DNA from 3 places in the Paenibacillus sp. ALE2 genome. Region 3 is predicted to be linked to each of the others. Evidence: riboswitches for the same ligand, from Rfam matches in the RefSeq annotation. Region 3 holds a riboswitch; each other region holds the start of a gene.
What was found. A riboswitch is a leader RNA that binds a small molecule or an ion and turns the genes downstream of it on or off. The one in region 3 is predicted to bind thiamine pyrophosphate.
Positions count from the first base shown of each region.

Region 1: another riboswitch for thiamine pyrophosphate. It lies ahead of tenA (thiaminase II); the one in region 3 lies ahead of ACXHJ1_RS18575 (thiamine phosphate synthase).
Region 2: another riboswitch for thiamine pyrophosphate. It lies ahead of thiC (phosphomethylpyrimidine synthase ThiC); the one in region 3 lies ahead of ACXHJ1_RS18575 (thiamine phosphate synthase).

Region 1 covers NZ_CM134213.1:2,908,215-2,916,416, reverse strand. The annotation lists gene ACXHJ1_RS12780 (NAD-dependent malic enzyme) at 326-2,047, shown strand; TPP riboswitch at 2,117-2,219, shown strand; gene tenA (thiaminase II) at 2,352-3,041, shown strand; gene thiM (hydroxyethylthiazole kinase) at 3,067-3,912, shown strand; gene thiD (bifunctional hydroxymethylpyrimidine kinase/phosphomethylpyrimidine kinase) at 3,909-4,739, shown strand; gene thiE (thiamine phosphate synthase) at 4,736-5,425, shown strand; gene ACXHJ1_RS12755 (winged helix-turn-helix transcriptional regulator) at 5,840-6,181, opposite strand; gene ACXHJ1_RS12750 (arginase family protein) at 6,286-7,197, shown strand; gene ACXHJ1_RS12745 (LacI family DNA-binding transcriptional regulator) at 7,572-8,202, opposite strand, start outside.
Region 2 covers NZ_CM134213.1:706,841-715,042, reverse strand. The annotation lists gene queG (tRNA epoxyqueuosine(34) reductase QueG) at 1-979, shown strand, start outside; gene ACXHJ1_RS02875 (YneF family protein) at 1,085-1,339, shown strand; gene folE (GTP cyclohydrolase I FolE) at 1,394-1,987, shown strand; gene ACXHJ1_RS02865 (lipoate--protein ligase family protein) at 2,186-3,031, shown strand; gene ACXHJ1_RS02860 (Fe-Mn family superoxide dismutase) at 3,043-4,422, opposite strand; gene ACXHJ1_RS02855 (alpha/beta hydrolase) at 4,675-5,712, opposite strand; gene ACXHJ1_RS02850 (IclR family transcriptional regulator) at 5,990-6,733, shown strand; TPP riboswitch at 6,851-6,962, shown strand; gene thiC (phosphomethylpyrimidine synthase ThiC) at 7,149-8,202, shown strand, end outside.
Region 3 covers NZ_CM134213.1:4,231,501-4,239,702, reverse strand. The annotation lists gene ACXHJ1_RS18605 (C40 family peptidase) at 1-237, shown strand, start outside; gene ACXHJ1_RS18600 (response regulator transcription factor) at 303-995, opposite strand; gene ACXHJ1_RS18595 (ThiF family adenylyltransferase) at 1,144-2,202, opposite strand; gene ACXHJ1_RS18590 (thiazole synthase) at 2,199-2,966, opposite strand; gene thiS (sulfur carrier protein ThiS) at 2,969-3,172, opposite strand; gene thiO (glycine oxidase ThiO) at 3,169-4,317, opposite strand; gene ACXHJ1_RS18575 (thiamine phosphate synthase) at 4,375-4,968, opposite strand; TPP riboswitch at 5,285-5,393, opposite strand; gene ACXHJ1_RS18570 (ABC-F family ATP-binding cassette domain-containing protein) at 5,479-7,032, opposite strand; gene ACXHJ1_RS18565 (cupin domain-containing protein) at 7,724-8,202, opposite strand, start outside.

The DNA.
Region 1 (8,202 bases), 1.3 Mb from region 3:
TTAAATTAATGTCCAAATACTTCATATTTTCTTAACAAAATAGCTCACATCCCTTGATATATAAGCATTCAAGAGAAGAAAAACTAATTTTCATATTTGATAAAAACAGAGCATTTAGACCCGATTCATTAGGACTATTACTATACGAATTACAAGGTGAATCCGAAAACAAAATTAGTTCTATAGGATTAATAAAAAGATACACATATGGTCATTTTGTCATAGATTGATAGGCGAATAAAACCAATTTGTACGTCCATACTATGGACAACATGTCATTTTCATCATGAATAATTATCAAAATATAGGGAAAGAAGGTATTTTTATGAAAGCATTTCATGTCAATCGTGATGGGTCATTATCTACTCCCTTACGAGGAAAGGACGTCCTAGCAAACCCTCTTTTGAACAAAGGGGTGGCATTTACAGAAGAAGAACGCAAAGAACTGGGCTTGGAAGGAATTCTTCCTCCCACTGTCCTTTCATTGGAAAAACAGAGCGTTCGGGCTTATCAGCAATTCCTGGCACAACCCACCATGCTGCGTAAAAATGCTTCACTTAACGACCTTCATAACCGGAATGTCGTGCTTTACTATCGGCTGCTAACCGACCATTTGAGTGAAATGCTGCCCGTAGTCTACACACCGACTGTAGGAACCGCCATTCAAGAATACAGCCATGAGTACAACCGTCCCGGGGGCGTATATTTATCGATAGATCATCCGAACGGTATCGGACAGGCGTTCTATAATTCCGGATTGCGTAGTGAGGATGTTGACCTTGTCGTCGTGACGGATTCAGAAAGTATTTTGGGAATTGGTGACTGGGGTGTCGGGGGAATTAACATTGCTATTGGCAAACTTGCTGTATATACAGCTGCGGCAGGCATTCATCCCGGGAGGGTGCTGCCCATTGTACTGGATGTCGGCACGAATAACGAGAAGCTGCTGAATGATCCGCTATACATCGGAAACCGCCATAAACGAGTTCGCGGAGAAGCCTATCATCAATTTATTGATACCTTTATTAGCAAAACGTTAACACAATTCCCGAAGGCGCTTTTGCATTGGGAGGATGTGGGGAGCGTGAACGCACGCCACATAATAGGGAAATACGGTCAAAACATTCTCACCTTCAATGATGACATCCAGGGCACAGGAGCAGTCACATTAGCTGCGATTGTTTCGGCGGTAGGTGTCACCAAAATTCCGCTACGTGAACAAAAAATACTTGTCTTTGGTCCAGGGGCAGCAGGAATCGGTAACGCCGACCAAATACGGAGCGCTATGATCGAGGACGGGCTTCCTGCAGAAGATTCTTTCAGGTCGTTTTGGGCCTTTGATTATCGTGGGCTATTAACGGACGATATGGAAGATGTACTCGATTATCAGAAACCATATGTGCGTAAAAAGGAAGAAATCAGCTCATGGGCCCGATCGGAAGACGGCAAAATACCGTTGTTGGAGGTCATCCGTCAGGTAAAACCTACAATCTTAATTGGGACTTCCGGTGTAGCGGGTGCCTTTTCTGAAGAGATTATCAAGGAAATGGCAAAGCATGTGGAACGCCCGATCATTATGCCCATGTCCAATCCTACCAATCTGGCTGAAGCGGTACCCGAGGATTTGATACGATGGACTGATGGCAAAGCATTGATTGCTACGGGAAGTCCCTTTGAGCCCGTCACCTATAACGGTACGAAATTTGAAATTGGTCAGGCGAACAATGCCTTTGTTTTCCCGGGACTGGGTCTAGGCGCAATTGTGGTCAAGGCCAAACGAATCACTCCTTCCATGTTTACCGCAGCAGCTGATGCCGTTGCCAACGCCGTAGATTCGAATGAACTTGGCGGCGCACTGCTGCCCCATATTCGAAAATTACGTGATGTTTCGTTTGCGGTTGCGGTTGCGGTAGCGAAGGCCGCAATTCAGGATCAGGTAGCTCAGGCACACCTTCCAGATATTGAGCAAGCCATTCGGGATGCAATGTGGAAACCGGAATATGTGAGGGTCAAAGCCGTGGAAAGTGTAATCCATCACCCTCACTAATCCTTCACTAGGCATAAGCAATTTGACATAACATAGGAACGAATGTACAGTATTAGTCAAAAGAATAGGAAAGTCCACTAGGGGAGCCATTATGGCTGAGACAAGAATGAATCTTGGACCCTTTGAACCTGATCTAGTTCGTACTAGCGTAGGAAAGTGGAGCCTTCTATATAGGGTTTCAGGCGTTTTTGCGCATTGAACCTATGTTGAAGCCGCTCCAGTTTTCGGGGCGGCTTTTTGGCATTGTTCCGAGAATTGTATCTTACGGGACTTCTTATTCTCCATTTTTGTTGGAGGTGGGGAAATGAGTTTTTCGCAAGAGCTCCGTCAGCAGGCGGATGGCATTTTTCAAGCCATTTATGAGCATCCCTTTGTGAGAGGTATTGCTGAAGGAAATTTAACAAGGGAACAGCTGATTCACTATGTAAAACAAGACTTTGAATATTTGAACGCCTACATGCGGATTTACGGCATCGCAATCTCCAAAAGCACGAGCCGGGAGGATATGGCTGTATTTAACGAACAGATCTCTTTTATTCTCAACAGCGAGGTTCATCCGCATCAAAATTTTTGTGCTATCGCAGGTGTCACCTATGAAGAGATGCAGGGATATCCACTCGCTCCGTCCGCTCATCATTATATCCGCCATATGCTGACCGTCGCACATGAGGGTAGTCTTGGGGAAATCATGGCCGTGCTGCTACCATGTCCATGGACATATCTTGAAATTGGACGCAGGCTAATGGATGAGGTAAGACCAGACGAGTCTCATCCGTTCTATGAGTGGATTTGCTTCTATGGCAACCAAATTGAAGATGTAACCTTCAAATATCGAGAGCGTGTGGATGCTTGGGCGAAAGTCGCCACGGCTGCCGAGCGAGAGCGGATGATTGAGCATTTTATGCTAAGCTGCCAGCTGGAATATATGTTCTGGGATATGGCTTATAAGCAGGAACAATGGCCCGTCCAGATGCGCGCTACGGTCTTGGAATAATCAGTATAGATGAGAGAGGATAAACATGATGAATATATGGGAACAAAGTTATTCGGCGCTCCTGACAAAGGTACAAAACAGCAACCCCCTCGTTCATAATATAACCAATGTGGTGGTCACCAACTTTACAGCCAACGGCCTATATGCACTAGGGGCCTCCCCGGTGATGGCTTATGCACCCGAGGAAGTAGCAGATATGGCCAAAATAGCGGGCGCCGTCGTGTTAAATATCGGTACGCTAAACCGTGAGCTGGTGGATGCCATGATCCTTGCTGGACAATCGGCGAATGCTCACGGTGTTCCAGTTCTGTTAGATCCGGTCGGTGCAGGAGCGACTAGCTTTAGAACCGAGTCAGCACTACGAATTCTAAACGAGGTTAACATCTCACTAGTACGAGGCAATGCAGCCGAAGTCGCTCATCTGATCGGAGAAGCCCGAGAAATTAAAGGGGTAGATGCAGGCGACAGTGCTGACAGCAGTAATGTCGATCTGGCAGTTCGGGCTGCGCAAACGCTCCATACCATGGTTGTCATCACTGGAAAAGAGGACGTCATCACCGATGGGGTTGAAGTACGATTGATTAGTGGCGGAGACGCGCTGCTTACGAAGGTAACCGGAACAGGCTGCCTGCTGACCTCTGTGTTGGGCGCCTTTGCAGCAGTTGAACCCAACCTGCTGCTCGCAGGCACAGCAGGTTTGGCATTTTACGGTGCAGCAGCTTCTCGAGCCGCAGCGCATACCGCAAAGCTGGGGCCAGGCAGCTTCCAGATTGCCTTTCTCGACGAGCTTGCCAAACTACATACTGGTTCGCTAGAGGGGCATGTCACGATCCGTGAAGCTGGAACAACTACAACAGGTGGTGCGCGATGAGAAACGTGCATGTACCGAGAGCGCTGACGATTGCCGGTTCAGACAGTGGCGGCGGGGCTGGAATTCAAGCCGATCTCAAAACCTTTCAGGAGCTTGGCGTATACGGTATGTCAGCTATTACGGCCATAACGGTACAAAATACTTTGGGAGTTCACGGTGTATATCCGCTGCCACAGGAAGCAACAGCGCAACAGATCGAAGCTGTAGGATCAGATCTTGGAGTCGACGCCCTAAAGACTGGCATGCTATTTGATGCAGGCATCATCCGTCTTGTGGCCGAGCAGATCCGAAAGTTCGGCTGGGAAAAGGTTGTCGTCGATCCTGTAATGATTGCCAAAGGGGGCGCAAAGCTGCTGCAACCAGAAGCGGTGCAGGCATTGAACGACGACCTGCTCCCCTTGGCACTGGTCGTCACACCAAATATCCCGGAAGCGGAGGCCTTAACCGGGATAAGCATTCGTACGATGGAAGGACGCCGGGAAGCTGCGAGACATATTAGTAGCCGGGGTCCCAAATTCGTTGTGATCAAGGGCGGCCACGATGAGGAGAGCGAAAACAGCGGTCAGGTCATTGACCTGCTCTTTGACGGAACAGCCTTCACAGAGCTGGGCGGCAAGCGGGTGCGAACTGTCCACACACACGGAACAGGATGTACGTTCTCAGCAGCGATTACCGCTGAATTAGGGAAAGGCGTGTCTGTACCGGAAGCTATTTGGAATGGAAGAGCCTTCATTCAGGCGGCGATTGAGGATACATTGTATTTGGGCCAGGGACACGGTCCAACCAACCATTGGGCCTATCGCCGTAGTCAGGAGACACTCCAATGAGCGGTCGAATATTACCTGAGACCATGCGCCGGCATTTACAGATGTATCTGGTTGTTGGAAGCGTGAACTGCCTCGCGGAACCAAATCGGGTCGTGCAGGAGGCTCTTGCTGGCGGCACAACCATGATCCAGTTCCGGGAAAAGGGCCGTAGCGCGTTAACAGGGGTGCCTATGTTCAAACTTGCGCGTCAGCTACAAGATCTGTGCCACCACGCTGGTATCCCCTTTATCGTCAATGACGATGTGGAGCTGGCTCTTGAGCTCAACGCCGACGGTGTTCACATCGGTCAGGACGATGAATCGGCTGATTCTGTGCGTACGCGGATCGGAAACCGAATCCTTGGCGTCTCCGCCCATACGATTGAGGAAGCTCGTCGAGCCATTCTGCAAGGTGCGGACTACCTCGGCGTCGGACCCATCTATCCCACCATCTCGAAGGACGATGCTCAAGCCGTGCAGGGTCCAGCCATTTTGCATGAGATGCGCAAAGCGGGAATTGACCTTCCGATCGTCGGGATCGGTGGCATTACGGTAGACCGTGTGGAGGAAGTGGTAGGTGTGGGTGCCGATGGTGTAGCGGTGATTTCGGCTGTGACGCAGGCAAAACAGATTCGAGCTGCTGCAGAGGAATTAAAGAAAAAGGTAGTGCTAAGCATCAAACATCCGGGGATGTCCCAAAAGCTATAAAATGCTATGTCCCTTCCTTCACCCCATTATGTCACTTTTATTGTTTACGCAAGAGCCTCATTTCCACTAATAAAGTAGAAATGAGGCTCTGTGTTGTCATAAAATTAATCTTTTACAGCTTGATTTCTTGTGTTCTTTTTCTCAGCAATAAGTAATCCTAGCAAAATGTACCCCCTGTACAATATCCCCATGAACAGAACAATACCAACGATTGAAACAAGAATAAGTAGAATATTCGCTACAAATAAAATAATTGCCATAGTCAAAATATCACATCCCCCAAATGATACTGATTTTTAAGCGTTCCTATCCCCAGTGCACTTGAGCTCGTTGAATACCTGATTAACTATAAATATATGTCAATCGTCTTTTCTAATATTCGTATAGCATTCGAGAACAATTAGAAAACGATATTTAATTATATTGGTTTTTGGTTCCCCACTCACATAACCCTTCCAAAACAGGCAATAGTGTTTCCGCTTTTTCTGTGAGACTGTACTCGACTTTAGGCGGAACTTGAGGATACTCTTTCCGGTTCACCAATCCATCCGCTTCCAATTCCTTTAGCTGTGAACTCAATGTTTTGTATGTAATAGCTCCGATTTGTCTTTTCAGATCATTAAAGCGAACCACTTGGTTTTCAGCCAGAAGATAAATAATAACCATTTTCCATTTACCACCAATGACTGACACTGTATAACCAAAAGGTGTATCTTCAATATTTTTAACTTTACCTTTAAATTCAGCCATACTCATATTCACACTATCCTTTCGGGTAGTACCTATCAAATTAGTGCGTACTACGTTTTTATTTGCGTTCAGTTTATACTAACCGTAATTTGAAGTAAAGGAGAGAAAATATGACTAAAACAATACGCCTGTTAATGCCGCAATGGCAAGGAGGAAACAATCCTAACTACTCTTTTGGAGCTGAACTGCTGGCTTGGCTAGCCCCAGACAATGATCAACCCCTTATTCATGTTCCAGTTCAAGCTTATGATGGAACTCCGCTTGATAACGAGAACGGTATGTATGGGAGAAAACAGCTACTTGAACAATTAGAGGCTGCTCAACATATCATTGACGCTCATAAGCCAGATCGCATAGTAATGTTTGGTGGTGACTGTTTAGTCGAGCAAGCCCCGTTTGCCTATTTGAACGAACGATACGGCGGAGAATTAGGGCTAATTTGGATCGATGCTCACAGTGATTTAGTTAGATATGTGGGCTATGATAACGGACATACATTACCACTTGGGAATCTGTTGGGAGAAGGAGATGAGGAGTTTGCAAAACATGTGAAAGTTCCTCTTAAGCCTGAAAATGTCTTTATCGCTGGATTAGCAGCTCCTACAGAAGAAGAAACAAAAGCATTTTCAGAGACATTTCAAAGGTTAGGTGTTACCACTACAGAAACAGATACTGAAGTAATTCAAAGATTAGGGATTCGAACTGCTGGGACCCAAGAGTTAACGACCAGTACCGAATCAATAAAAGAGTGGATTAAAGAAAGCGGCATCAAGCACCTGGCGATTCACCTTGATTTAGATGTACTTGATCCAAAAGCATTTCGTTCTTTATTATTCGCCAACCCTGAAGCTCCCTATAATCTTTCTCCTGCGGGAACAATGCAAATACCTCAACTACTTCATCTGATTAAAGAACTATCTGAAGAAACCGATGTAGTTGGGTTAGGTATAACCGAACATATGCCGTGGGATTCCATTAACTTAAAGAATCTGCTTGGGGAAATACCTATTTTGAATCATTAATTCTACTTACGATCTATACATGTTTTTTTGACTTAATTTTCGAAATGGAATTATTAGAAATTCGTTTGAATTAGAGTATTGTGTAAAGAAAGGACTTCTGGGGATTTATGCTGTTATGGAGTCCTTTTTTATTTTTTACTTTTTATTTTCATTTATTAATTTTAGTACTGGATTAAGGAACTCTTCAAAAAAGAAGTCGCCTCCCTCACCCGGAGTTAGTGCTTTATTATGATCAAAAGATTCGAAATCTTCTGGTACCGAAATATGATAGAGCGTGCCAAAGTGAGTATCAGTTAACCTATATTGCATAAAATAACACCTCAATTATGTGACTTGAATAGCTCAGCACCGGATAAAAAGGAATACTCAGGAGATCAAGTAGTCGCTCGCTCTACTAATTTGAATTCCAAGGGATGTAATTCTTCATGTAGCCCCTCTAGGGCATTTCGAATCATAATGAATGCATTTTCCGCTTGCTTGTCAATCGGGTAATGAATGGTGGTTAAATCAAGCAAATGCGAAATTTCGGTGTTATCAAAGCCCACCACTGCAACATTACTCGGGACCGAAACACCGAGCCTACGTGCTTCGGTCAAAAGTCCTGCAGCCAAATAATCGGTAGAACAAGCGAAGGCATCCGGCTTGTTGGATTGTTCGCCCCACCAGTGAGCAATTTGTTCACCCGCTTCTATTGAATTTAAGCCATAAAAATGCGAGAAAGCATCAGCGTTCAAATCATATTTTTTGCAAAAATCATGATAAGCCCGGATGCGCTCTTTTGTATTCAGCCCCCTCATATTCCCATATACATTCACAATGCTGCGATAGCCTCTGGCATACAGATGCTCCAGCGCAAGCATGTACCCCTGATACTGGTCCATAAATACAGACGGGATTGCCTCAATGTTTACACGCTGCCATGTCACAATTGGACCATATTTGGTGTAGTGCTCAATCACACTCCACTCATTGACGCGAATCATACAGACCAAGGCGTCCAGTTGC
Region 2 (8,202 bases), 2.2 Mb from region 3:
ATGTGATACGTGTCAAATCGTATGTCCCAAAAATCGAGGCCTTAACTGGGATCATCATCCCGAGCTTACACCCGATCCTGAAATTGTAAAGCCGTTGCTGTTACCGTTACTGGATTTGAGCAATCGTGAATTCAAAGACCGGTTTGGTCAAAGTGCAGCGGCTTGGCGGGGGAAGAAGCCGATTCAACGCAATGCAGTCATTGGTCTTGGCAATTTCAAGGATGTTAGCGCGGTGCCCAAATTGACGGAGGTTTTATTGGATGATCCGCGTCCCGAGCTGCGAGGCACGGCGGCGTGGGCTTTGAGTCGAATAGGAGGGGAAAACGCTATGACAGCGATCAAGCAAGCATCAGAGAAGGAACAACATGAGCAAGTACGCGAAATGATCGCGCAGGCGCATTCCAAACTAGCGGAACAAGAGCAGGCAGAGCAGCAAACTTCTGCTGAATTAAAGACGGAGGATTCACAGGGTCCAACTAAGATTTATTATGACGAAATGGAGACGCCTGTGGGCACTCTGACGCTGTGTGCTACGGATCGAGGGCTATGCCGAATTGACTATGGCTCTTTTTATGCGAAGGAAGCATTGCTTCAGCAATGGGCCCGGACATGGGTCGGGGAATATGTCTATGTACAGGAGCCGGAAAAGCTGCGCGAAGCTGCAGAACAACTGCGTGAATATTTTGCGGGAGAACGACGGGAATTCAGTATAGCCTATGATTTGAGAGGCACTCCTTTTCAAGAGCAGGTATGGCGCGCACTGCAAAATATTCCGTACGGACAAAGTGTGTCCTATCAAGATATTGCAGAATCGATTGGACGAGCCAAGGCGATACGTGCTGTCGGCGAAGCCAATAACAAAAATCCATTGCCTATCCTGTTTCCATGCCACCGTGTATCGGGTGCAAACGGTAGTTTGGTTGGCTATGCCGGAGGCTTGCCAGTCAAAATGAAGCTGCTGGATTTGGAGAAGGAATAAGGACATATGTTTGCAAAAAGTAATTTGCTAGCTGTCCCATGTTTTGCTATGATAGGTTCGTGTAATTCAAGATGTCTCATATAAATATACAGAGGTGACGACTTCGTGGTGTGGAATATTGTCATTCCGATTATTACCCTGATTGTTGGCTTGGTCGGGGGATTTTTCATCGGTGCTTATTATCTTCGCAAACAGCTTGAAAAGATGCAGAACGACCCTGAAACGCTGCAAAAGATGGCCAAACAGATGGGCTACAACCTGAATGGGAAACAGATGCAAAAAGCCCAGCAGATGATGAAGAACCAACAGTTCTCCAAAAATCAGCCTGGTGCGCGTAAAAATCAGGGCCGTCGGAAATAATGAGCAACGTGAGTACGGATGCCGCATGAGGTTGCTGCATAGAGGAGGATTACTGTGGCTGGCGTAAAAGATTATATTAACCGCAAAGCTGCGGATAACCGGGATAAAATCGAGTACCATGTGGAGCAGATTTTAAAACTGATCGGTGAGGACCCCAAGCGTGAAGGTTTGTTGGAAACACCAGCACGTGTTGCGCGCATGTATGAGGAAATATTTGCGGGTTATGAGGTTGATCCACGAGATGCGCTGGGTGTGACATTTGACGAGAATCACGAGGAGCTTGTAATCGTGAAGGATATTGTCTACTACAGTCAGTGTGAACACCATATGGCTCCTTTCTTCGGAAAAGTGCATATCGGCTATGTACCCAGCGGTAAAATTGTAGGACTAAGCAAGCTAGCCCGTTTGGTGGAGGCGGTGACCCGCCGATTGCAGGTACAAGAGCGTATTACATCGCAGATCGCTGATATTTTAAATGAAGCGGTTTCCGCTCACGGAGTTATGGTGGTCGTGGAAGGCGAACACTTGTGCATGTGTGCCAGAGGTGTCAAAAAGCCTGGCAGCAAAACGGTAACGTCTGCCGTACGCGGTACGTTCCGTGATAATGCAGCACAACGCGCAGAGTTCTTGTCCCTGATCAAGGAATAATTGAACAGAATGCAATGGTTAGTGATAAAAAAAGGGTGGTTTACGCATAGGCGTAGCCGCCTTTTTTTGTTAACATCGGTAATAGTGACAATGGGATAGCTACTGTGAAGAAGATGAAATAAAAAAATAGCAGCATGCTGCCTTGAAAATTACGATTAGCCTATGGATAACAGTTATTTTTAAGATAGGGGATAACGTATGGACCATATACATAGCTCAACAGAAATAACAACAGCATTGCCTGAGTTGCAATGGTTGGAAGCGCCACTGATGACTACTCAGGAAGACGTATTGTTTCCGCTGGCTTGGGAGGAGCTGGCTTGTCGGCAAGTAGGGAAAGGAGCTGCGCCCATTTTGCATGTATGGCGGCATCCGGCAGCGCTTGTGATTGGTCACCGGGACCGCAGGCTTCCCAACGCTCCACAGGCGATGGAGCGAGTGCGCAGTTCAGGAACGTCGGTATGCGTGCGTCCTTCAGGTGGAGCAGCTGTCATGCTGGACAGGGGGGTACTGAACCTGTCCTTGATCTTGCCGAATCCGCAGCGGGCCATCAGCCTGCATGAGGATTTTCGGCTCATGGCAGGGCTGATTGCCGATGCGCTGGCCCCGTGGTCTGCCGAGGCGCAGACTGGAGAAATCATCGGGTCCTTCTGTCCCGGGGATTACGATGTGAGCGTCCGAGGACGCAAGTTTTGCGGCATTGCGCAACGGCGTCAAGCCAAGGCGTATATCATCACAGCCTTCGTGATGATTGAGGGCCACGGAGCAGAGCGCGCACAGGCGGTGCAGCAGTTTTATCGGGAGGCAGCCGGGGATACACCGGCAGGCGTGCTGCAGCCGGATTATCCCCGGGTTAATCCGGCAACGATGGGCAGCCTGGCAGAGCTGGCCGGAGTGCCGTCTGTCGAGGCGTACACAGCATCGCTACGCCGTGTAGTCGAGAGTCGGGCGGCCATTTTGCCTGCCGATGGCTCGCTGGTGCAACCGGAAGAATTGACTGGACAAATAGAAGCGCTCAGAGAGCGGTACGATTTGCAGGTGTAGTTTATTCTAGCTTAGAATGGTTGCCATCTCAGCTTGGAGGCTTGAGCGTAGCGCGCTTCCACTTCAGGCCAGTTGACGACATGCCACCAATCTTCGATGTATTTATTGCGTTCAGCCTGATGCTTTAAGTAATATGCGTGTTCCCACACATCGATCGCCAGCAGCGGAATAGACTCCCATTGAGTCAGGTTCTGGTGCTTTTCGGCCTGCAAAATTTCAAGCCGCCCGGCGCGCGGACTCCACACCAGAATGGCCCAGCCGCCGCCTTCGACCTTTTCGGCTGCTGAACTAAATTGCTTTTTGAAGGCATCGTAGCTGCCAAAATCCTTTTTAATCTGTTCAGCCAGCGGTCCGCTTGGGTTTCCACCGCCTTGAGGGCTCATGATCGTCCAAAAAAGAGTATGCAGATAATGACCTGCACCGTTAAATGCCAGTTCACGTTCCCAATGCTTTACGAGATCAAAATCACCTGTTTTTCGGGCTTCTTCCAGTTTCTTTTCCGCTTTATTCAGATCATTCACATAGCTCAAATGATGCTTGTCATGGTGAATACGCATCGTTTTTTCATCAATGTACGGTTCAAGCGCATTATAAGGGTAAGGAAGCGGAGGGAGCCGATGTCCGCCAATAGGGACCGGGCGACCGATTAAGGACTTTTCCGCTGGCGAAGGTTGAGCCTGGCCGGACTGGACGCCTTTAGTAGCCCCAGAACCTTCTCCTCTCATGCCGGCATGCCGCTCTCGAAACGCTTGTTCCGGGTAATCCTTACCCTCTGCCGCTACATGATACAGCCCAGCGGCTCGCGCGATGGAGCCGGGCTCTTGAAAGGGAGTGGTTGAGATCAGGAAATATTGACTTTCATGTGCTGCGTGTATTACAACTCCGGCGGATTTTGGCTGTTGACGCAATGCATGACTGTGTTCAGTCAGCAAACCTAGCTGCCGTACATATTCTTGTGATTGACGGTTCGCGGTTTGCAGCAAATCGTCCAATCGACGATTTAATTCCTGTGAGGCAGGCTGTGAATTCAAGCCTGATTCAGACAACGATTTCTCTCCAGTCGCTGATGCGTCTGATCCCCTTGAATGTGCTGATGATTCATCCAGCTGGTGTGTATGTGCTTGAGGAACAGACGACTCTTTTTTCCATTGATGCTGCCATGCCTGTTCTGCCGGATCAAGCGCGCTCCGTTGCTCTTCGAGCAGCTCGATGGCGGTGCGTTCCGTTTGTTCGAATACGGTTCGCCAATCATCCAGCAGCCGCACATAAGCAGGTTCTAGCCCTTCAGTAGCAGATTTAATTACTTCCACGTGCCAACTTTCCTGCTGCTTCCAATGACGAATTTCCTCCAGCACACGTAAGGGCAGGAAAGACCCATAAGTACTCAGCATTCGTTTTTACCTCCCGTATCCCGCTATGGCTATCCGGCAGATCTAGCAGATCTGTCCTGGATGCATATGTACCCAGTATATTCGCCGTCTCACCGTGAATATGTCTATGAACTTCCTTCATCAGGTTATACCTGTTGCGCAGAACAATAATTACTCATGGAAAATAAAAAAAGAAGCCCGTCTACGGCACGGGTTAAGTGTCCATAGGCAGGCTTCTTTAAGACGATGAATACTTGTTTTAAAAATAATTTCTTACTTCGTAGTCGTTTGTTTATGGGCAGCAGCAGTGGTTTTCTTGTCCTCTAGCTCCTGCACACTGCTTAGAAATGTCGATACCCGTCGCAAATATTCACGGGGATGCTCTCTGAAAATAAGCTCATGTATCCCGTTTTTGACAATCCATACACTGGAAAGCGGGTTGGTTTGATTGGCAGCAAGCTTTTCCGCAATGGGGTAAGGAGCCTTTTCATCCTGTGTACCATGCACAAACATGATTGGAAACGGATAGTTCTCCTTTTTAACCTCTTGATATGGAATCTGATGCAAGCTGGTGCCGTTTAAGACTGGAAACAGCAACTCCAAAATTTCCAAAGACGGATGTCTCGGCAGATTAATTTGATTGTGAATGTTATGGTACAGTGTATCTGGCTCCAGCAGGAAGGTACTGTCCAAAATCATTGCGTCCACATCCTTGGTTTGCAAGCCCGCCTGAAGAGCGGTTCCTGCTCCCATAGAAAAGCCCCATACGATAATTTCCGACGAGCCGCGTTGCTTCGCAAGCTGAATCGCTCCAAGAAGCTGCTGGGATTCCGCCTTACCTCCGGTTGCGACGGCCTTGCTGTTTTGTGACGCGAATCCATAATCAAACATGACCACATTAAAGTTCAGACTGTGGGCATAATGCGCCAGATCATACATAGGAATCCAGCTTTCTTCGCGATTAGCCCCGTAACCATGACTGAAAATAATGGTTTTCCGCGATTGATCCGCCGGGATATACCAGCCTTGTACGATACGGCTACCATCCTTGGCTGGGAAGCTGACATCTTCATAAGGCATGCCTTTGGCCTGCATCGGATTAGAGTACAAGGGTGCGACGGTGGGATTCGTAAGCACCCAGGCGATGTAAGCATGCAAGGCAATAAAGCAAAACAACAGAAAAAATACGACCGACAGCAGCAGAGCAATCACAACGTGCTTGAACCGCAGCATACGGGGATTAAAGAGTGGGGTGGACGGCTCCTGAACAGCGGTCTGTAGCTGAGCGTTGCGCTGGGATGTCGAAATCATGTAAGAGCCTCCTTATATAAAATTAGGTATAATTCCACTTGAAAATAGTAGGGTATGTCCGTATAGATACCTATTATCGTATGATGGCTATTATCCAAAGTCAACGCCTGAACCGGAAAAGTAAAAATGATGCAAAGAATTGTCGATGTTTGTTCTTGTTCTGTAATATGGTTGTCACAAAAACATCGGTTTACAGTAGCCGCGACTATTCTATATAATTTATGTAACCATGTTTCATAGTGTGAAACGAATATGGATACAAGAGGAGCGGTTCACGATGGAAGACCGTAAATTAACCGTCCGCGCTGTAGAGCGTGCACTTGATATACTGCTGTGTTTTACCGCAGAATCTGATCTTGGTCTAACGGAGATTGCCTCCCAAATTGGTCTACATAAAAGCACTGTTCATCGTCTTTTGACTACGCTGGAGGATCGGGGATTTGTCGTTCGGAATGCCGAAACGGAAAAATATAGGCTTGGTTTTCGCATATGGGAGCTGTCCACGCATCTGTCCCAAAGCGATGAGCCGGCGGTGTTGTTACAGCCTGCAATGGAAGGACTGCGTGATCGCTTAGGGGAAACGGTCAGCTTGTACCTGCGGGATGGAAGCATGCGTATTCGCATACAAGCCGTGCAGAGCAATCAGGCGATCCGCAGGGTTGCGCCTGTGGGTGCGTGTATGCCGCTGGCTGTGGGAGCCTCCAGCAAGGTGCTGGCGGCCTTTATGCCACCACAGGAGCTGGAGGTGTTGCTAAGCAGTGAAGAATGGCCACCTTCGGTAGACCCGGAGGTTTATAAAGCCCAGCTGCAGGACATTCGTGAGAAGGGCTATGCGACCAGCTATGAAGAACGTGAGCCAGGAGCTGCGGCTGTGGCCGCGCCTATTGTGAACCGAAAGGGACAGGTCACGGCGGCTTTATCTGTATCCGGCCCGGTCAGTCGACTTGCGCCCGAGACGCTGCATGAGTTTGCACCGATTTTGATCGAAGCAGCCAAGGAAATGGGGCTTATGCTTCCGTGACAGTAATCAATACAAAAGGAAATCATACAAGGGTTGCCAAAGCTATAAATTTAAAGTAGTCTGATAGAGATGGCGGTATGTCTGTTATAGCCACCAATTCATGTGAATAGAAAGTATCACAGTTACTGGGGGAGCCTGTAATGCGGGCTGAGATGGAATCAGGCAAGATTCCGGACCCTTTGCACCTGATCTGGATCATACCAGCGTAGGGAAGTAATCGGCCATTGAAATGTATACGCAGCTGCTGTCTACGACCGCGCATTGGAATATGATTATTCCACGTGCGATCGGTTTGGATAGCTGTTTCGTTTGATTAGCCGGTTCCCTAGGGAACCGGCTTTTTTGCATAGATCAGCGCCACCCTGGGAATGGTTCGGATCGGTGTGTCATTTCAACGAAACGGGAGGAATGGACCATGAAACCGACAGAAACAAAAGGAACAAAAGAAACAGGAGTGAAATCAGCAGATGCAGGATTGGCAGGAATAATAGAAGTAGAGGGAGAGAAGGCCAAAGCGGAGCAAGCCAGTGGGCTAAAGCCCTTTCCGGGGAGCCGTAAGGTGTATATTCAAGGTTCTCGGCCGGATATTGCTGTGCCTGAGCGTGAAATCGCGCTAAAACCCACACATACGCCGCAGGGAACCGAGTATCATGAGCCACTGCGTGTATACGATACCAGCGGTCCGATGACGGACGAAGCCTACCAGGTCGACATCCGTCAGGGATTGCCACCATTACGGCGAGCTTGGGCACTGGAACGGGGAGATGTGGAGGCTTATGAGGGCCGCGCCGTCAAGCCGGAGGATAACGGGATGAAGCCTGGTTCCAAACGGGAGACAGTGGAATTTCCCGGCGTGACCAACCGTCCGCTACGGGCCTCGCAAGGACGCACCGTGACGCAAATGCACTATGCGCGGCAAGGGATCATTACGCCTGAAATGGAATTCGCGGCGATCCGCGAAGGCGTAGAGCCCGAGTTTGTACGACAGGAGCTGGCGGCTGGACGAGCTATTTTACCTTCAAATATCAATCACCCGGAAAGCGAACCCATGGTCATTGGGCGCCAATTTCACGTAAAGATCAATGCAAACATTGGAAATTCCGCGGTTACGTCCTCCATCGAGGAGGAAGTGGAGAAGATGGCCTGGGCTGTACGCTGGGGCTCAGACACCGTCATGGACCTGTCTACAGGCCGGAATATTCATACAACGCGCGAATGGATCATCAGGAATTCTCCCGTACCGATTGGAACGGTGCCGCTATATCAGGCACTGGAAAAGGTGAACGGCGAAGCTGAGAAGCTGACGTGGGAGCTGTATCGAGACACGCTGATTGAGCAGGCGGAGCAGGGAGTGGACTATTTTACGATCCATGCGGGTGTATTGCTGCGATATATACCGATGACGGCGAATAGAATGACGGGAATTGTATCCCGGGGCGGGTCGATCATGGCAGCCTGGTGCCTTGCAC
Region 3 (8,202 bases):
ACTTCTGTTCAACAATCTAAAGTCGGACATGCCGTATCCAAGGCCAATTTGAAAAAAGGGGACTTAGTGTTCTTTTCAAGCGGTAGCCGTGCCACAGGACGTAACATTACTCACGTAGCAGTATATATGGGCGGAGGTAAAATTTTACACACTTACGGCGGACCTGGGGTGACCATCTCTGATTTAAACTCTGGCAACTGGAAAAGAACATACATTAAAGCACGTCGCGTGCTGTAATGTAACACTCATTTGAAATAGGTAAGCCGGGACGAAAAGTTCCGGCTTTTTTTATATAACTTATGCTATTTTGCTTCGGTTGGCGTTCTGAGTGAATAGCCAATACCTCGTTCCGTTCGAATCATTTTAAACTTTTGTCCTCTATCTACTTTAACCCTTAAATGCCTGATGTACACATCTACTACGTTCGTATCAGCGATATAATCATGTTTCCAAACATCTTTTAAAATTTGCTGCCTGCTGCAAACTTGGTTAAGATGTATTGCCAGATGTAGCAAAAGATCGAATTCTTTCGGAGTTAATTCCAGTTTTCGCTCCCCTCTGCTCACCATTCTGCTTGCAGTGTCTATATGTATATCCCCCGCTTCGATTGCCCTTTTCACATCACGTTCAACACTAAAAATTCGTAATAAATTAGCCACTCTAGCCTGAAGAACTCTAGGATAAAAGGGCACTACCATTACATCATGAGCTCCTTGTTCAAAGCAGGAAACCATATGTGCCTCTTCATCTGATGAAATCATTGCAAGTATCGGGACATGAGGATGGTTCTGCTGCAAAATGCGAATCAAGCCTTGAGTGCCCGCCTGTTCATCTTTAATGTTTAGGAGTAGCAAACTCACAGGATGCTGAGCTATATAAGAGCGTACATCCGACGTATTACGAACATGAACCACCTGATAACCTGCCTGCTCCAATGGACGAACGAATACAGCGGGCGCTTCATTTTCATCCACAAGTACAATTAACGGGCTCATCTTTTTCACCCACCTGGTTTGGACATCGCATTACATATTGGATACGAACAAGTTTGTTATAAGCCATTAAACATATTTGTATTAGTGTAACAAAAAAGCAGAAAATCATTCTCTGAAGAATGGCTTTCTGCTTTAAGGTTTATGGTTTTTAGCCCAAATAACGATGATATAGACTTCTTGCTTTGGCCACGTCCTTTGTCCCATGGATCAGCGCTCTGCCATCTGCAAAAACCACCAAGCGATGCTCTCCCACACTAAAGGAAACCAGATACGAATTCCACTCTACGTTTCCCTCGCCTAATGCTGCAAATCTATCTGCTATCTCTGCGAGATTCAGATATATCCGGTTGGCAGGTCTTATTTGAACGGTATCCCTACCGCACAAAACATCTGCTTTCTGCCGATGAGAGGTCGATAAATAGGGATACGTCGGTTGGCTACCGCAAGAAGGACAATTCGACTTTTTGAGACGATCCACTGCTATTGCTACATATTCATTTTTCCACAAATCAAACGAAAGCAATTTTCCTCTCAAGTCCTCGGGATATCCACCAAGAAGTTTGAAAGCTTCTGTAGTCTGATTAGCGGTGACCATTTGTACTGCCTGCGGAATAATGCCGGCTGTATCACATGTTTCTCCTCCAAACGGTACAGTTCCCATCAGACAGTGTAGACAAGGTGTTTGACCCGGTAAAAAAGTGTAAGTTACACCGTAGCTACCCACACATCCTCCATAAATCCAAGGAATATGATGCTTGAGAGCCATGTCGTTCATAAGAAGCCGAGTATCGAAGTTATCGGTTGCATCCATCATGAGATCCACCCCCTGGATCAACTCTTCCAGCTCTTCTACCCCAACATCCAAAACATGTGCATGGATGACTGTTTGCGAATTAATATCCTTTAATCTTCGCTGGGCCGCTATTGCTTTGGGACACCTTTGCGCTGCATCACTTTCCTGAAAAAGCTGCTGGCGCTGCAAATTGCTCCATTCCACATAATCCCGGTCTACGAGACTTACCGTACCTACGCCTCCACGAACTAGCGTTTCTGCAATGCCTGTACCCAGCGCTCCAACACCTATGATTAGTACGTGAGAAGAAGCAAGCCGGCGTTGGCCTGCAGGCCCAAAGGGTGCAAACCTTTCCTGTCTGGAATAACGATCAATTTGTGGTGTTCCAGCACCGGATTTTTCAGATATCCTCATCCTTGAACCATGCCTTCTGTTGGGCTGCTCGCTGAAGCATATCGTTTTACAGGTATCATCCCTGCCTCAAAACCATATCTGCCTGCACGCACAGCCAGCTTCATGGCCTCAGCCATTTTCACAGGGTTCTTCGCTCCCGCCACAGCTGTATTTAGCAGAACACCATCTGCTCCCAACTGCATCGCCATTGCTGCGTCACCAGGTGAGCGAATACCTGCATCGACGATAACCGGAACTTCTGCTTGCTCAATAATTAACTCTAATGAAAACGGATTGAGCAAACCATGTCCTGTACCAATCGGTGAGGCACCAGGCATAATGGCATGTACTCCAAGCTCTTGCAGCCTCTTTGCTAGTATCACATCATCCGATATGTAGGGCAGTACGACAAAGCCTTCCTCTAGCAGTTTTTCACTAGCCTTCAACGTTTCAAAAGGGTCAGGCAACAGCGTTTTGCTATCCCCAATGACTTCCACCTTAATCATGTCGCACAAGCCAGAGGCTTTTGCCAACTTGGCAATACGGATTGCCTCTTCTGCTGTTGTTGCTCCTGCTGTGTTGGGAAGAAGTGTATACCGGCTCAAATCTAGCGTATCAAGAAAATGTTGCTTATCCCGTTCCTCCAAATTCAGTCTGCGCACAGCGAACGTTAATATTTCCGTCTCAGCAGCCTCTACAGCCTGGGATTGGATATCCAGATCCGAAAATTTCCCTGTTCCCAGCAACAGCCTTGAGGTAAAAGATGCTTTTCCAATGGTTAACATGATCAACCGCCTCCTACAAAATGTACGATTTCTAGGCAATCTCCATCCTTAAGTACCGTCTCATGATGATCTTCACGGGTCAATATATGCCGATTCAGCTCTACCACTACGGTTTTCACCTTTAAATCAAGTTCATGCAGCAATTGATCCACATGAGTGATTCGATTAGAAATGGTCATGCTCTGTCCGTTAATGATCAGCTTCATAAGCTTTCCTCCTTGAGGAGTTCAGAAGAAAATTTGCTTATTCCAAGTCCAGCCGCATCAGCCCCTTTAAGCATAGCTGCCATCGCTCGCCCAGTCGCATCACTAAGCAAGACACCGTTACGATAATGCCCGACTGCAGCATAGACGCCCTCTACTCCAGGAACAGGGCCAATGAAAGGACGCTCCGCAGCTGCCTGTGGACGTAAGCCCGCCCAAGCACGTATAAAAGAAGCTTCTTGTACACGCGGCAACCAGGCAGATGCACGTGCTAACAGTCCTTTTAAGCCTCCTACGGTCACCTCTTTGTCATATTGATGTGGAAGACTCGTAGCCCCAATCCAAAGCTCGTTATTCTGTTTAGGCACGAGGTAAACATCATCGGCATAAATGGTATAATCCAACGGATGGTCCTTCAAGGAGACTGCTACCACTTCACCCTTGACTGGATAAAGAGGATAATCAAATCCAATTTGTTCTAGCAATTTCAAGCTGTCCAAGCCTGCGGCAATCACGACCTGATCGCAGGAAAAAAATCCACTATCCGTTCGCACACCGCAAACTCGGCCGTCCTGTATGATCAGTTCCTCAGCATGAGTTCCAGACCATATTGTTGCTCCCAGCACCGCAGCTGCCCCTGCATAAGCACGGCAAAGCTGAACAGGGGCCACTTGTGTCTCCTTTGATCGGTATATAGCCCCAATTACTTGATCTGCCAAGCCCGGAATCCGTCGAGCCAATTCCCTGGCATCCCACCAAATAGGGCTATCATCCTCTCGGATATTCGCAGCATTCCAGCGTCTTTGGCCCTCTGCTTCTGAACGAAAAGGGGTCACAAAACCTTCTGTACGAAAATCAACTGAAATACCCGATAAACGCTCCAAATCACAGACAAGGTCAGGGAATGCATCTCGACTTGCGCGAGCAAATCGTGCCAGCTCAAGGTCTGAGAACTCTTCACTTTCCGCTGCCAGCATTCCCGCCGCTGCTCCTGATGCTCCCTCACCGGGGATACATCGTTCCAGCATAATTGTACTTCGTCCCTCCTTAGCCACATGATAAGCAATGGCACTGCCGATCACACCCCCGCCTATGACCAAGCATTCTGCGTGTCCTATTGCTTTTTTCTCTGTATGTGTCTTTGACATATGTTCCGTGTCTCCTCTCCGGTGAGCATTCTGCTTTCCCTTCGTCTCGTTTTCTTGCTACAGGTCGTGAACTACAAGATCTACCATTCGCCTATATTCCATCGCTGCTGCAACGGGTGACTCTGCTTCCCATATACCAGACATCACCGCAATTCCGCTTGCTCCGGCATGATAGAGCTCTGGAACATGATGAGGTTGTATGCCTCCCAACGCTATCACCGGAATGGCCGACAATCTGCAAATGCGTTCAAGCTGTGCTACACCCCGCGGTACAAGACCGGCCTTACAATAGGTCTCATATACATGACCAAATAGTACATAGTCTGCTCCCCCCTGCTCAGCGGTCTGCACCTCCTCCAAGGAATGTACAGACACTCCACAGCGTGTATCCACTGGAAGCAGACTTTTCGCATCCATCACAGATAACCCATTAGCAGGTAGCTGGACAGCTCTTGCCAAGGTAAGTAAAGCTACGTCCATACGGTCATTTACTACAATTTGCTGCAAAGGAACTTCCTGCTCGATCATGCTACGAGTCAAAGAAAGCAAAGCAGAGGCACCCTTCTGTTTCGAACGTGCGTGTACATAATGAATATAAGGACAAATAGCGGCAGCCACTTTGGGTACATCCACACAGGAGACACTTTCCATCGTAATTACGTGTAATTCGATCTCATTTTCACCTCACTTGGACTAAAAAATATAAAATAATCGTATAAGCTGAACTATATTGTTGCAGCTCCCTATTGGGTAATATCATACGGAGCCAGCCACATGTACCAGCAATAATGAAAGGAGATCATATGTAAATCCGTCTACGGAAGCTCGAACAAATGAGGATGAACGAAACGCAAAAAGCCACTTCCCAAAGGAAGTGGCTTGACAAACGTTCAAAATCGAACGGACTATTATATCCGTAAACGTATATCGTTCCCTGCACAAACAAAAGTAAAGATCTACTACCTTGTTTGTACAGTACTCACTTCCCTACGCTGGCATAACCCAGATCAGGTACAAAGAGTCCGAAATCCATTTATTTCGTCTCAGCCGCATGGGCGGCTCCCCTAGTGTGGCTATTTTATTGTATCAGCTAAAGATAGCTTAGCATATTTTCCTAATTCTGCAAACCCCACCTTGTGTGAAATCTGTCAGAACTGGATTTTAGTTAACTTTACTAGACCACTCTTCTACATTCCACGTTTTGGTTACCCAATCCTCGTAAAAGTCCGGTTCGTGGGATACAAGCAATACGGTCCCTTTGTATTCCTTCAAAGCACGTTTGAGTTCATCCTTTGCTTTGACATCCAAGTGGTTGGTAGGCTCATCAAACAGTACCCAGTTGCTCTCACGCATTAACAGTTTACAAAGGCGGACTTTAGCCTGTTCTCCACCACTAAGCGCAGACAAAGGCCGGGTGATATGCTCATTCTTCAAACCACAGCGCGCCAAATGCGCTCGTACTTCATGCTGATTCAAATGCGGAAATTCATTCCATACATCGTCAATCGGTGTAATTTTCTCCGCCTTTACTTCCTGTTCAAAATAAGCAGGCTGCAAGAAATCCCCTTGATAGGTTTTTCCGCTGATTGGAGGTATTTTCCCAAGAATGGTTTTGAGCAACGTAGACTTACCAACACCATTGCAGCCAACAATTGCGATCTTTTCGCCACGTTCGATCGTCATGGACATTTTAGGCAAAAGGGCATGAGTGTAGCCAATTTCAAAATCAATACCCTCAAAAACCGTTTTCCCGCTCGCACGGGCTTCTTTGAACTGAAAGGTTGGCTTTGCAGCTTCTTCAGGCTTATCAATACGTTCGATCCGATCAAGCTGCTTTTCACGGCTTTTTGCACGGCCTGATGTAGATGCGCGCGCTTTATTGCGCTGAATAAAATCTTCCTGTTTCTTAATATACTCCTGCTGCTTCTCATATGCATCAATATGCTGTGCTTTGTTCAGATCCGCCATTTCAAGAAACTTTTCATAGTTAGCTGAATAGCGGGTCATCTTAGCAAATTCAAGATGGTAGATTACATTAACAACTTGGTTCATAAATTCAGTATCATGTGAGATGAGGATAAAAGCATAGGGATAATCCTTCAAATATCGCGTAAGCCATTCAATATGCTCCACATCCAAATAGTTGGTAGGCTCATCCAGCAGCAATACATTTGGCTTTTCCAACAGCAACTTAGCAAGAAGCACCTTTGTCCGTTGCCCACCACTAAGTGCTGCTACATCCCGATCCAGTCCGATGGCAGAGAGACCTAATCCATTCGCCATTTCTTCAACCTTCACATCAATGAGGTAAAAATCCCCCATATCCAATTGCTCTTGAATTTCTCCCATCTGTTCCAGCAAGACTTCCAACTCTTCGGGAGAAGCCTCTCCCATTTTGTCTGTAATTTGCATCATTTCCTTTTCTAGTTCCAACAAAGGAAGAAAAGCGTCTTTTAATACATCACGTACTGTTTTGCCCGGCGTCAGCTTGGTGTGCTGATCCAGATAGCCATAACGTACACGTGGAGTCCATTCCACTTTGCCTTCATCTTTAAGCAACTTTCCAGTCAGAATGTTCATGAGTGTCGATTTACCAACACCATTAGCTCCTACCAATCCTACACGTTCCCCCGCAAGTAATCGAAAGGAAACATTTTTAAATAATGTACGGTCCCCAAAGTTGTGGGATACATTTTCTACAGTCAATAAACTCATAAGCTGTTTTTGGCTCCTTATTGTCATCGGCACTGCCGAGTGTTCTTATTTCATCAATCTTTCGTTTCTTTCAAAGCTTTATTGTAGCACATTCGGCACCCTTATCGGAACATTGAAAACAGCGAATTTTAAGGTTTTCAGATGGAGTGGCCTAAAAAAAGAAAAACAGCTAATGTTAGTCAAGGGGTCCACCAACATTTTAACGAAAATATACGCTAAGGACATGGCTTATTTTTTTGCCCTCATTGCCCTTATTAATCCGGATTTGAAAGTAGTAGAAATCGACATCGGCCAACTTGATATTGGTCAACTCGCTTCCCAAAAGTCGGTAAATAGCAACGTATTAACAATCAATATGTCTTGAAGGTTTTTCGCTTGCTAAATCATATCGAATTAGCGCTTAATCTCCTCTTCGGTAGGTACATAAGGAGTTTCTTTGCTTCTTTTGGCAATTTAAGCTTCAAGCTTAGTTCTAAAATGTTGGAACAGCGTTGAAGTTAGTATACAGAAGCTTACAATTCCAAATAATGAATACCTTAATAATTGATAAGTTCTAATAACAATTAAAAAACAGAACTCTATGTAGACAGTCCTCATGGGTATCGAAGGAATAATAAAATGGAGAAAATGTAATTATCCCGGCCTGGGTTCCGGACCGGGAAGAAATAAAATAAAATATAATTGGATTTATTTATCTTTCAGCAGACATGGCAATTTCTTTTGATTCATGAACTGTTCCAAATGGATGCTCAGGCGGTGCATAGATAACGTATATCTTAAGGGGCATATTTCCTGTATTAATTACATTGTGCCATTTTCCAGCAGGTATCATAATTGCATAGCCATCATAGGCCATCACTTGAAAATCTAATTGGTCTTTCCTATCCCCCATTTGAACAAGTCCCTGACCTTCTTCAATACGTATGAATTGATCAGTTGTTGGATGAGCTTCTAAACCGATATCATCGCCAACATTAATACTCATCAGAGTCACTTGTAAATGTTTTCCTGTCCATATAGCGGTACGATAATTTTTGTTTTGTTTTGCAGCCTGGTCAATATTCACTACAAATGGACTTTGTCCATAATCTCTTAATATTGTCTTTTCATAGAGATTACTGTCGTTATTATACCAATTGTAGTATTGAGGATCATAACTCCTATAATTGT